DNA from 4 places in the Halomonas sp. BC1 genome. Region 1 is predicted to be linked to each of the others. Evidence: predicted binding sites of a transcription regulator. Region 1 holds the regulator's gene; each other region holds the start of a gene.
The links. Region 1 encodes FNR, which switches genes on or off when oxygen is low (the NO sensors DNR and NnrR bind a similar motif). Its sites were predicted from a motif close to TTGATNTANATCAA; they were not measured.
Positions count from the first base shown of each region.

Region 2: ubiT (ubiquinone anaerobic biosynthesis accessory factor UbiT) is a predicted target of FNR. The motif match lies at 2,022-2,035, and genes of this name have one in related genera.
Region 3: hemN (oxygen-independent coproporphyrinogen III oxidase) is a predicted target of FNR. The motif match lies at 2,134-2,147, and genes of this name have one in related genera.
Region 4: B7L72_RS11895 (anion permease) is a predicted target of FNR. The motif match lies at 1,366-1,379, and genes of this name have one in related genera.

Region 1 is NZ_LFGS01000004.1:481,903-485,109, forward strand. Features, by position in the region: gene hemN (oxygen-independent coproporphyrinogen III oxidase) at 1-1,116, shown strand, start outside; gene fnr (fumarate/nitrate reduction transcriptional regulator Fnr) at 1,177-1,929, shown strand; gene ttcA (tRNA 2-thiocytidine(32) synthetase TtcA) at 1,916-2,827, opposite strand; gene B7L72_RS03840 (DNA polymerase III subunit epsilon) at 2,943-3,207, opposite strand, start outside.
Region 2 is NZ_LFGS01000011.1:43,918-47,124, reverse strand. Features, by position in the region: gene B7L72_RS09015 (IS5 family transposase) at 1-37, opposite strand, end outside; gene hmpA (NO-inducible flavohemoprotein) at 215-1,387, shown strand; gene ubiT (ubiquinone anaerobic biosynthesis accessory factor UbiT) at 1,448-1,945, opposite strand; gene B7L72_RS09000 (nitrous oxide reductase accessory protein NosL) at 2,061-2,336, shown strand; gene B7L72_RS08995 (SirB2 family protein) at 2,500-2,886, opposite strand; gene B7L72_RS08990 (ribonucleotide reductase subunit alpha) at 2,898-3,207, opposite strand, start outside.
Region 3 is NZ_LFGS01000011.1:56,569-59,775, reverse strand. Features, by position in the region: partial or broken gene B7L72_RS09075 (nitrate reductase subunit alpha) at 1-404, opposite strand, end outside; gene hemN (oxygen-independent coproporphyrinogen III oxidase) at 579-1,964, opposite strand; gene ubiU (ubiquinone anaerobic biosynthesis protein UbiU) at 2,206-3,201, shown strand.
Region 4 is NZ_LFGS01000015.1:113,454-116,660, reverse strand. Features, by position in the region: partial or broken gene B7L72_RS11900 (FAD-binding protein) at 1-1,214, opposite strand, end outside; gene B7L72_RS11895 (anion permease) at 1,506-2,975, shown strand; gene menH (2-succinyl-6-hydroxy-2,4-cyclohexadiene-1-carboxylate synthase) at 3,015-3,207, opposite strand, start outside.

The DNA of each region.
Region 1 (3,207 bases):
CTCGATCGTGAAATGGTGTTGACCTCGCGCCATCTGGATACTCGGCGGCCCGTGCAGCAACTGCACTGGGGCGGTGGCACCCCAACGTTCCTGACCCTGGCGCAAATGAGCGACCTGGTAGACAGGTTGGACGCGAGGTTTGGGCTCTCCAACGCTCCTGACCGCGATTACGCCATCGAGATCGACCCCCGTGAAGCAGATGTCTTTACCCTGCGCCACCTGCAGTCGCTGGGTTTCAATCGCCTCAGTCTGGGCGTCCAGGACCTGAACCCTAGGGTACAGGCGGCCATCAACCGCGTGCAGCCCAAGGTCATGACCGAAACCCTGATGGACGAAGCACATCGGCTGGGCTTTCGCTCCCTCAATCTGGATCTGATTTACGGGCTACCGTTTCAGACCGAGCAGAGCTTTGCCGACACGCTTGGCCAGGTCATCGACCTCAACCCGGCCCGCTTGTCGGTGTTCAATTACGCCCACATGCCCAGCCGCTTTGCCCCCCAGCGGCGCATCAGCGAGACAGACCTGCCCAGCGCCGACGAGAAGCTGGCGATCCTGCGCACCACCATCGAGATGCTCACTCAGGCAGGCTATGTGCATATCGGCATGGACCACTTTGCCCGCCCGGACGACAGCCTCGCCCAGGCCCAGCGCCAAGGCACTCTGCAGCGTAACTTCCAGGGCTACTCCAGCCACGCCCAGTGCGACCTGATTGGCTTGGGCGTTTCGGCCATTTCCCGTATCGATGATCTGTATGCCCAGAACCCCACCCAGCTGGCCGCGTATGAAGCGGCATTGGATGAAGGTCGGCTGGCAACCGTCAAAGGAGTACGTTTAAATAAGGACGACCTAATGCGGAGAGACGTCATCGAGCGCCTGATGTGCGATATGGAAATTGACCTGGCCAGCGTTGGCCAACGTTGGCACATCGACGCGCCCGCCTACTTCGCCAGCGCGCTGGAGCGCCTGCAGCCCGCCGAGCGGGATGGCCTGCTGCAGCGCGAAGGGAACCGCCTGCGGGCAACACCGACCGGGCGGCTGCTGATTCGCCACCTGGCCATGGCGTTCGATGCGCGCCTGCCAAGCCAGTCATCGCAACGCTACTCGAAGATCGTATAAACGGCACCTTGAGATATCCACCCCCTGACCCTATGATGGCTAATGAAAAGGGAGAACAACATGCCATATCCTGCCAGCCAACGACGTTCACTGCTGCAAGAGGCGCGCTGCCAGACCTGCAGCCTCAGCTCGCTGTGCCTACCGCTCGCTCTGGAGCTGGAGGATATGAGCCAGTTCGACGCCATCATCCGCCGCCGCGCACCGCTCAAGAAGGGCGAACCGCTGTTTCGCCAGGGCGATGCGTTCACCAGCGTCTATGCGGTACGTTCCGGCAGCCTGAAACAGGTGACCAGCGAAGGCAACGGCAACGATCAGTTGACCAACTTCTATCTGCCCAGCGAGCTGGTGGGGTTGGATGGTATCGATGAAGAGCAGTATCCCGGCAGCGTGATCGCCCTGGAAACCACCACGGTGTGCGAGATTCCTTTCGACCGCCTGGACACCCTATCGGAAGAGCTGCCGGAGCTGCGCGGCCAGCTTTACCGCAGCATGAGCAAGGAGCTGCGTGACGATCGGCGCATGATGCGCCTGCTATCGCGCAAGACCGCCGACCAGCGGCTGGCCAGCTTCCTGATTACCCTCTCCGACCGCTTCCGGCGGCGCGGCTACTCGCCCTACAGCTTCCGGCTCTCCATGTCCCGCGCCGATATGGGGAACTACCTGGGCTTGGCCGTCGAGACCGTCAGCCGTATCCTGAGCCGCTTTCAGCAGCAGAACGTGGTGGCCGTCTCGGGCCGAGAGGTCAATATTCTCGACCTGCAGCGGCTCATCACCCTGGCCGAAGAAGAGGAGCAGGCGATCAGCTCACGTTGAACGCCTGAATACGCCCTTCCATCAGCGCCGCCTGTTTGGCTTCCAGCCCGACGAAGTCGAACAGCGCCCGGTCGGCCAATTGGGAAGGCGCCACATTGGTGACGGCCTTGAACATGCTTTCCAAGCGACCCGGGTGCTTCTTGTCCCATTCGGCCAGCATGTCCTTGACGATCTGACGCTGCATGTTGGGCTGCGACCCGCACAGGTTGCAGGGAATGATCGGAAACTCCATCAGCCGTGAGAATTCGGCAATGTCCGCTTCCTTGCAGTAGGCCAGGGGGCGGATCACGATGTTCTTGCCGTCGTCGGACAGCAGCTTGGGCGGCATGGCCTTCAAGGTCCCGCCAAAGAACATGTTGAGAAACAGCGTCTCGAGGATGTCTTCCCGGTGGTGACCCAGGGCAATCTTGTTGGCGCCGATCTCCTCGGCAAACCCGTAAAGTGACCCGCGACGCAGCCGCGAGCAGAGCGCGCAGGTGGTCTTGCCTTCCGGGGTTTTCTCCTTCACCACCGAATAGGTATCCCGCTCCAGAATGTGGTACTCCACACCCAGCTTATCAAGGTAACGGGGCAACACGTGCTCGGGAAAGCCCGGCTGTTTCTGGTCGAGATTGACTGCCACCAGGGAAAAGTTGACCGGCGCATTGCGCTGCAGATTGCGCAGGATTTCCAGCATGGTGTAGCTGTCCTTGCCACCCGACAGGCATACCATGACCCGATCACCCTCATCGATCATGTTGTAATCGATGATGGCGTTGCCCACTTCACGACGAAGACGCTTCTGCAACTTGTTGAATTCGCGCTTCTGTTTGGCATCCTGAAGTTCAGGCTGCTGTTCAGGCGCCGCATTGGTGGCACGCGTCGCCGAGGAGGGGTCGAAAAAGTCAGGTGATAACATGGTCGTTGTACTGCCGATGGGTGAAGGAGCAGCGGCTATTCTACAAGACTCGCAGGCGCGACCCAATACAAACCCATCGTCGGCCTCTGGCCACACCGAGCGGCAGCGCGTCGGCTCACACCGTGAAAAGGCGCTCACTCTGCAGGCGCTGATAGAGCAGCGCCGCCGCCGTGGCCTCGCTGTGCACCGAGGGCCAGGCCAGCGGCAAAGACCAGCATGACAGCGCTTCGTTGATGCTCGGGCCGACCTCTGCCTGGGGATGCAAGCGGCGTAGCTGACGAGCGTGCAGCCTGGCCAGATCGACTTGGGCATTGGGTAGCCCAAACCCCAGCGTGGCTTTGAACATCCGACCAAGCGGCGCCAGCAAGGTATCCAGCTGC
Region 2 (3,207 bases), on a different contig from region 1:
TCTGGTGCTCTGCCTGGGCGAACGAGATCTGCTTCATAGGACGGCTCTGTCAGACGGTGGCGGGATGATCAGATTCTACCCCGCCGGTGTCGATCCGGCAGCTACGGCGGGATTTGTGCAGTGTTTCCTTAACAAGGCACCTTCCTGGTTGGTATTTATAGTTTTTGACGTTAAGATGCATGTGTAATGAATCTTAACGATTGAGGTATTACCCGTGCTAACACATGAGCAGGAAAAGCTGATCAACGCGACAGCTCCCGTCGTGGCCGAACACCTGAATGCGATTACACAGCGCTTCTATCCGCTGATGTTTACCCGTTACCCAGAGGTCAAGCCCCTCTTTAATGAGGTTCATCAGCAAAGCGGTGGTCAGCCCCGTGCCCTGGCCAACGCCGTGTTGGCCTATGTGCAACTACGCGGTAATCCAGCTCAGGCGCGGGCTACTCTGGATATTGTGGTCAGTAAACACGTCTCGCTAGGCATTCTTCCCGAGCAGTACCCTATTGTCGGTGAATGCCTGCTGGCAGCGATTGGCGAAGTGCTGGGTGATGCTGTCACCCCGGAAATCGCCGATGCGTGGGGCGCCCTATATAACGAGCTTGCCGCCTTGTTAATTGACCTCGAAGACCAGCGCTATCGTGAATTTGAGCAGCGCCCGGGCGGATGGCGCGGCACACGCCGTTTCAAGATTGCCAGTACCCAGCAGGAAAGTGCTTTAATTCGCTCTTTTATCCTTGAGCCAGAGGATGGAGGTCGTGTGGCTGAGCATGAGCCAGGTCAGTATATCGGTGTACGTCTAACCATTAATGGCGAGCTGGTTTATCGGCATTACAGCCTCTCAGACACGCCAAATGGTCAAAGCTATCGAATCTCGATCAAACGCGAAGAGCAGGGCCAAGTCAGCCGCCACTTCCACGATGTCTTACAACCCGGCGACACCTTGGAACTGCTACCGCCAGCAGGTGACCTCACGCTGATTGAAGGTGACGAACCACTGCTGCTTGCCAGCGGCGGCGTTGGGCAAACGCCCCTGCTCCCCATGGCAAGACATGCCTTGTCCCTTGGGCGGCAAGTCATCTATCTACACGCGGCTCTGGATGCCGACCACCAGGCCTTTAAAGGCGAATTAGAGGCGCTGAAGAGCGAGTATCCTCAACGTCTTAAGGCTGTCCGCATTCATGAGCGCGGCAACGAAGCCGAACATATTGGTCGTATCGACCGCAGCTTATTAGCTCACTACCTGCCTGATCTTAAGGCGCGCTGCTATTTCGTCGGCCCTCAAGGATTCATGACGGCGATTAACAGCGCTTTGTCCGAGCTGGGAGTCGACAAGGATCGCCGACACTTTGAGCACTTTGGGCCTTCACGCCCCCTCGACGCAGCTTAATTATGGACGGCCTCGGTATTATACTGGGGCCGCTTGTTAGTAGCAGTTCAGAAGTCTGGGTCACTCTTTGCGTACCAAACGCTCCAGCCCCAACAACAGTTCACCCAAACGCCCTTGTGCAAGGCCTTCCTCGCAACCGTCAAGTAGATTCTTGAGCGTCAACCCCAGCTCTGTATCCCCTTCAATGATTAAGCGACGCTGGAAAAACAGGCTGTCGGGATCTTCGCGGCGCGTGGCAAGGCACAAGAATTCACGCCAACCTCCACGAATGGTTGCCTCGCCTTTCTCGCGACATAACATCAAGCGCTGCGATTCAAGCGTCAGGCTTAGCGTCATACCTAAATCGGCGATGTTGAGACTAATGCACCGACCTTCCAAAGCATCGAATTCCCCCTCTGCAAGCGGCATAGCAAAAGTACGGTTGAGTAAAGGCTCGACGATATGTTGCTTAATTGTAAAAGGTACCCGTGGATCAAGGAGACGTATCAAATGGCTAGGCGTTATAGGAGGGGAAATGGAAAAAGAGGGCTTGGAAAAAGGTAAAGACAGCAATGACATAGCAGTCACTCCAGGGTAAAGGCATCATCGGCAAACACTAGGCCACTGATGCTAAGTGTTGCTGAGACGCACGGTAATGACATGCGTCAAGACTATGTGTTGCATCAGCCTGTTTATGGAGCGCCACAGTGACGCGCACAAATTCTGCTCCACGCTGGAGATGTTCGTTTTCCTCCAGCAACCCGAAAATCAGGCCCAGCTGCGCCACGCCTATGTGCATGATGTCGGCGTGACACCCTGGGAAGCACCTAAAGACGATGCCTTTATCCCTGCAGCAGACGCTTGGTATGTGGTCGGCCATGACCAGCGAGGCAGCATGGGCCACACCCTTGCGCCGTTCTCCAGCCATGAGCGTGCGAGCAGTTCGCAGAAGTTCATGGTGGCGAGATAATCGCCTATGACGATATCGACCTGGAATTACTCGCCCAGCTCGGGCGCCACGAAGGGAGCGGCCATGCCGCCCACTCAATGGCGCAATAAAAGTGAGGAGTGAGGAGTGAGGAGTGAGGAGTGAGGAGTGAGGAGTGAGGAGTGAGGCAGAAAATAGCCGCAATTCAGGCTAGCCAGGAAAGCGGGCTGTGATGAACAGCGGCCCCCACCATATAGGCGAAGATAGCCACCGCCACTACCGCTGCCAAGGCTCGCACCGTTGGCGTCGCCCCGCGCTTAATCGCAATGGTGCCAATACCGATATAGGCCAGCAGCGCCAGTAACTTGGCGCCAAGCCAAGGAAGCTGCCAGGGCCAAACGGAAAGCAACACCATCAAAGTCACCCCCAGCCCCAACAGAGCCGTATCGATGAGGTGAGGCAATACCTTGACCCAACGGGCGTTGAGTCGCGGGCTTTCCTGTACTGACCACCAGGCGCGCACTACGAAGAGTGTGATGCTCAGCGCAGCGGCCGTCATGTGCAGGTGCTTGATGAGGAAATAGTGCTCCATGGTAACCGTCCCTAGCCGACGTTAACCGCATTGCCGTGATGATCGAAGGCAAGATAAGCGGTGATATTACCCATTTGCAGCGACTGCATCATACGCTGGAGCTGCCGCTCGACTTCAGTGTCATCTTTTGGGTCGTCCATGGCAGCTGTGAAAACTAGATCCCATTCGATCTCAGTACGGCGTGACTCTTCGACCAACGCCGCCATGCTGGTCAGCTCCTCCGTCGACTTATCTACGCATACTACAGGCACCAACACACCCCCTTCACCCTGTTCGAAGCGACGACGCTGGTCAGCATCAGGGAAATCGGGCAGCTCTGCG
Region 3 (3,207 bases), on a different contig from region 1:
GCATCGACCGGGTCTGGATGCGCCTTGAGCGCTTCGCGCCATAGGGCCAGCAGCGGCTTGCGAACCAACGGGTACTTGAGACGGTTGGCGCTGTACATATACCAGGAGTAGCTGGCACCGCGTGGGCAGCCACGCGGTTCATGGTTGGGTAGGTCGGGGCGGGTACGGGGGTAGTCGGTCTGCTGGGTCTCCCAGGTCACCAGACCGTTTTTAACGTAAATTTTCCAGCTACACGAACCGGTGCAGTTAACACCGTGGGTGCTGCGGACCACTTTGTCGTGCTGCCAGCGGGCACGATAGCTATCTTCCCATTGGCGGGATTCGCTGCGCAGTTCACCGTGTTCGTTGGCGAAGGGCTCACGGGACTTGCGGAAGAAATTCAGCCGATCTATGAAGTGACTCATGGTCGATCTCCAGGCTCCTCGGAAATTTGCGTTACCCGTCAGGCGGGTTCCATGAGGAGAAGTCTGCGCGATCGACATCAGAATTACTGCGTGATTACCTCCATATACACCCTATCTACCCCCAAGGTGATAGAGCGGCCAACGTAAAGGAATAGACGGTTGGCGCTGTTGAAATTACACCGTGCGCGAATAACGGTTTTCCGTTGGTTTCAGGTAGGCGTCGAACGCCATGGCCAGGTTGCGGATCATCAATCGCCCCGACGGCAGCACCTCGATTTCATGGTCGCGCAAAGCAATTAGTCCGTCGTCCGCCATCTCTTCGAGGCTCGCCAAGGCACTCGCGAAGTAGCTGCGAAAATCGATGTTGTGCCGGGCCTCGATAGCGGCAAATTCAAGGCGGCCGTGACACATCAGAGTATTAATGACATCGCGGCGCAGGCGGTCGTCATCGCTAAGGCGATAGCCACGGAAGACCGGTAAACGCCCTTCATCCAAGCGATGCTGATACTGGGCAGTTTCCTTGACGTTTTGGCTATAGGTATCGCCCACCTTACCAATCGAGGTAATGCCCAGCCCAATCATGTCGCAGTCGGCGTGGGTAGAGTAGCCCTGAAAATTGCGCTGCAGAGTGCCATTTTCACGGGCCAAGCTCAGCTCGTCATTCGGAAGGGCGAAGTGATCCATGCCGATGTAGACATACCCTGCGGCCGTCAGGCGGTTAATCGTAAGCTCCAGCAGCTCCAGTTTGCGCTCGGGTGGCGGCATGTCTTCAGGGCGAATTAGCCGCTGAGCTTTAAACAGTTCGGGCAGATGAGCGTAGCTATAAGCGGCAATGCGGTCCGGTTGCAGGTCAATAATCTTGGTTAGCGTCGTATCGAAACTCGCCACCGTCTGCAGCGGCAAACCGTAGATCAGGTCAACGCTGACCGATTCAAACCCCGCCTCGCGGGCAGCCTTGACCAGGGATACCACCTGCTCTTCGCTCTGGACGCGATTGACCGCTTGCTGCACGTCGTGATCGAAGTCCTGAACGCCGAAGCTCAACCGATTGAAGCCCAGCGTGTAGAGCTCGTACACCTGTTCGGGGGTCACGGTGCGGGGGTCTACCTCCAGCGAGAATTCGCGCTCTTCGGGTGCAGCGAAGTGAAAAGCTTCGTCTAGCGCCGCCATCAGTTCGCTTAGCTGGGCGTTGCTTAAGTAGGTTGGGGTGCCGCCGCCCAAATGTAATTGGGTCATTTGCCGGGTGGTATCGAACAGCGCTCCCTGAACACGTATCTCCTGTTTTAACCACTGGAGGTATTCGGCGGCTCGCTCGGTATTATGAGTAATGATTTTGTTGCAGGCGCAGTAGTAGCACAGGCTTTTGCAGAACGGGATATGCACATAGACCGAAAGCGGCTTGGGTACTGCGACCCGATTACTGCGCTCGGCGGCGCTACGGTAATCATCCTCGGCAAACGCAGCATGAAATTGGGGCGCGGTGGGATAAGAGGTGTATCGCGGACCTGGGCGGTCATATTTCTCTACCAGGGGGCGATTGAAGAGCAGTTCATCTTGCATGATAGAAAAAGGTCTCTGAAAAGGGGCTCTAAAAGAGGTCTCTGAAAAAGATCTCTGGAAGTGGGTGCAGCAAGCATTGGTTAATATTCATACAATATACGTTTTAAAAACTGCCTGCATCCAGCTTGCCTACTCTGCAGCGTTATCCTCTTTTGAAAGCCACCCCGATATGACCTGTGTCAAAAGCCGACAAAAAATAGGTGACTAAAATGCTCGGACTTTTCCCGCAAGGAGTCTCGCTATGGAGCTTGTATGTCCCGCTGGCAACCTGCCCGCCCTCAAGCGCGCCGTAGATGAAGGTGCCGACGCTGTCTATTTCGGTTTCCAGAACATCACCAACGCACGGCAATTCGCCGGACTAAACTTTACCGACAAACGTGCCCGCGAGGGGATCGATTACGCCCACCGACATGGCAAACGCGTTTTTTGCGCTATTAATACCTATCCCCAGCCCGATGGCTGGCAACACTGGACTCGGGCCGTAGACCAGGCCGCCGAACTGGGCGTGGATGCACTGATTCTCGCCGATATGGGACTGCTCGACTACGCTACTCGCCATCACCCTGAAATCTCGCGGCACCTTTCAGTGCAGGGTTCGGCGACCAGCCATGAAGCGCTTCGCTTTTACCACCAGCATTTCGGCATCAAGCGCGCCGTACTGCCACGGGTACTGTCAATCACTCAGGTACGCGACCTGGCCAAGCAAACACCGGTAGAACTGGAGGTGTTCGCTTTCGGCAGCCTGTGCATCATGGCCGAAGGACGCTGCTATCTCTCCTCCTACCTGACCGGCGAATCGCCCAATACCCGGGGCGTCTGCTCGCCAGCGGCCCATGTCCGCTGGGAAGAAACGCCTGAGGGCTTAGAGTCGCGCCTTAACAATGTTCTTATCGACCGCTACGCCGAAGGCGAGCGCGCGGGCTACCCCACCCTATGCAAGGGTCGCTTCGAGGTGGCGGGCGAGACCTATCACGCCATTGAGGAACCCACCAGCCTCAATACCCTGGAGCTATTGCCGGAGCTACGCGACCTGGGTATTAGCGCCGTCAAAATTGAAGGTCGTCAGCGCAGTCCCGCCTATGTCTCTAAAGTGGCCGGGATCTGGCGTCAGGCGCTCAACCGCTTAGAGGCCCCGCCTGAGCGCTTTGATCCAGACCCCGCCTGGATGGCCGGCCTTGCCGAGCTTTCCGAAGGTGCCATCACTACCCTAGGCGCCTACGAGCGCCGCTGGAAATAGGAGCCT
Region 4 (3,207 bases), on a different contig from region 1:
AGCAGCTCGGTCAGCGAGTTGGAGCCCAGCCGGTTGGCCCCATGCAGACCTACCGAGGCACACTCCCCGGCGGCGTACAGCCCCGCAATGGTCGTTTCGCACTGGGGATCGGTTTCGATGCCGCCCATGGTGTAGTGCACCGCAGGCCGAATCGGGATCGGCTCCTTGACGGGGTCGACGTTGATATAGGATTTGGCCAGCTCGCAGATGAACGGCAGGCGCTCATGCAGATAGTCGGCGCCCAGGTGGCGAAGGTCGAGATAGACCACGTCGCTGTCGCCAAACTTGCCGGTACGCCCGGCCTGCTGCTCCTGCCAGAACGCCTGGGAGAGCTTGTCCCGAGGGCCCAGCTCCATGTACTTGTTTTCCGGCTTGCCCAGGGGTGTTTCCGGCCCCAGGCCGTAGTCCTGGAGGTAGCGGTACCCCTCCTTGTTGAGCAGAATACCGCCTTCCCCCCGGCACGCTTCGGTGATCAGGATGCCCGAGCCGGGCAGGCCGGTGGGGTGGTACTGCACGAACTCCATGTCGCGCAGCGCCACGCCGTGGCGGTAGGCCATGGCCATGCCGTCACCGGTGACGATGCCCGCATTGGTGTTGAAGCGAAACAGCCGCCCGGCTCCGCCGGTGGCCAACACCACTGCCTTGGCACGCAACAGCAGCAGCTCGCCCGTGGCGACCTGCAGGGCAATGACGCCCACCACGGCCCCTTCGTGCACGGCCAGGTCCAGCACGAAGTACTCGTCGAAGCGTTCGATCTCGGGGTATTTCAGCGAGGTCTGAAACAGCGTGTGCAGCATATGGAAGCCGGTCTTGTCGGCAGCAAACCAGGTGCGCGCCGTTTTCATGCCACCAAAGCGGCGCACCTGTATGCGGCCATCGGGCTGGCGGCTCCAGGGGCACCCCCAGCGCTCCATCTGCACCAGCTCCTGATAGGCATGGCGCACGAAGTAGTCCACCACGCCCTGCTCCACCAGCCAGTCGCCCCCGGAAACCGTGTCGTCGAAGTGCGCCTGAAACGAGTCCTCGTCACTGGTCACCGCGGCTGCGCCCCCTTCGGCTGCCACCGTGTGGGAACGCATGGGATACACCTTGGACACCAGCGCGATGCGCTGCGCGTGACCGCCCTGTTTGGCCTGCTCAGCGGCCGCGATAGCGGCCCGCAGGCCCGCGCCCCCACCGCCGACGATGACGATATCCACATCCTGCTGCTGCATGGCACCCCCTTGTTCGGCTGCACTTCTCATGACGGACTTCTCATGACGGGCTTCTCATGACGCGATTCCGGCCTGCGCACGGCCTGCCGCCCTGCTGATGAAGCGACGTTATCACAGCCCGGCAGGCTCTCGGCCTTGATCTAAAGCATGATTGATATAGATCAAATAAACCGCGACTTGCCTTGCCTATGCTTTCCCTGACACCCGTGAAACACCACGCTGAACCTCATCTCTGCTGTGCTCACTCAGGCAAGGCGCTACGGCTTGCCGACAACTTATCGAGAGACCGCCATGAACCTCAGCGCTTCGCTCCACTCTCGCTGGCCGCTGCTCGCGCCACTGGCCACCACGCTGGTGATCGCCCTGCTGCCTATCCCGGCCGGGCTACCGCCCCATGCCTGGTACTTCTTCGCCATCTTCATGGGCTGCGTGGTCGGCCTGATTCTGGAACCCCTGCCCGGCGCGGTCATCGGGCTGGTTGGCGTTACCCTGGTGGCGCTGCTTTCCCGCTGGGTGCTGTTCTCCCCGGAGCAGCTGGCCAACGACGGCTTCAACGCCGCCAACCAGGCCTTCGCCTGGGCGGTCTCGGGGTTCACCAACGCTACCGTCTGGCTGATTTTCGGTGCCTTCATGTTTGCCCTGGGGTATGAAAAGACCGGGCTGGGGCGGCGGATCTCGCTGTGGCTGGTGCACGCCATGGGCAAGCGCACGCTGACCCTGGGCTACGCGGTGATGATCGCCGATGGCATTCTGGCCCCCTTTACGCCCTCCAATACGGCGCGCAGCGCAGGCACCATCTATCCGGTCATTCGTAACCTGCCACCGCTGTACGACTCGCACCCCAACGACCCCAGCATGAAGCGTATGGGAAGCTTCCTGATGTGGACTGCCATTGCGGCCACCTGCGTGACCAGCTCGATGTTTCTCACCGCCCTGGCACCGAACCTGCTGGCCATCGCGCTCACCGAAAGCGCCACGGGCATCCATATCAGTTGGGGGCAGTGGTTCGTGGCGGTGGTGCCGGTGGGGGTCCTTCTGCTGCTGTTGGTGCCGCTGCTGTGCTACTGGCTGTGCGCCCCGGAGGTAAAGGCCGGGGATGAGATCTCCGACTGGGCGAAAGGGGAGCTGCAGAACCTGGGCCCGCTGACCCGCCACGAAATCGTGCTGGTTATCATGGTGGTCACCGCGCTGCTGCTGTGGATCTTCGCTGGCGACCGGGTATCGGCGTCGCTGGTGGGGCTGGTGGTCATCTGCGGCATGCTGCTGACCGGCATGGTGAGCTGGAACGACATTCTCGATAACCGCGCCGCCTGGAACACCTTCGTGTGGTTTGCCACCCTGGTGGCTCTGGCGGGTGGCTTGAGCCAGGTGGGCTTCGTGGGCTGGTTCGGCAACCTGGTAGGTGGGCAGATCAGCCACTTCGACCCACTGGTGGCCATGGTCGCCCTGGTGGTCATCTTCTATGTCCTGCACTACTTCTTCGCCAGCATCACCGCCCACGTGACCGCACTGCTGCCGGTCATGCTGGCGGCGGCTTCGGGCATTGCAGGGCTGGACATGCAGCTGTTCATTCTGCTGTTGCTGCCCACCCTGGGCTTCATGGGCATCCTGACCCCTTATGGCACCGGCCCCAGCCCGGTGTATTACGGCAGTGGCTACTTGCCCAGCGCGCTGTACTGGCGCCTGGGGGCCATCTTCGGGCTGCTGTTCCTGGTGGCCTGGCTGGCCATTGGTCTGCCCTGGCTACTGCTGATTCAGTGAGCCACGTACTGACTCAGTGCACCATGCGCTTGCCGCGCCTCAGCGCGGCAGCGTTTGTGCGAAGTGCTGCGCCAGTTGCTGTGCCAAATGCCCTGCCATGGCCTTGGGGTGTTCCACGTGCAGGTTATGGCCGCCCGGCAGCGCCCAGTGGCGCAGGCGCGGCGCGTGCTGCGCCAGGCGGTTGGCCAGGGTGTTGAACTTGTGGTCCCGCAGGCCGGAGAAATAGCCCACT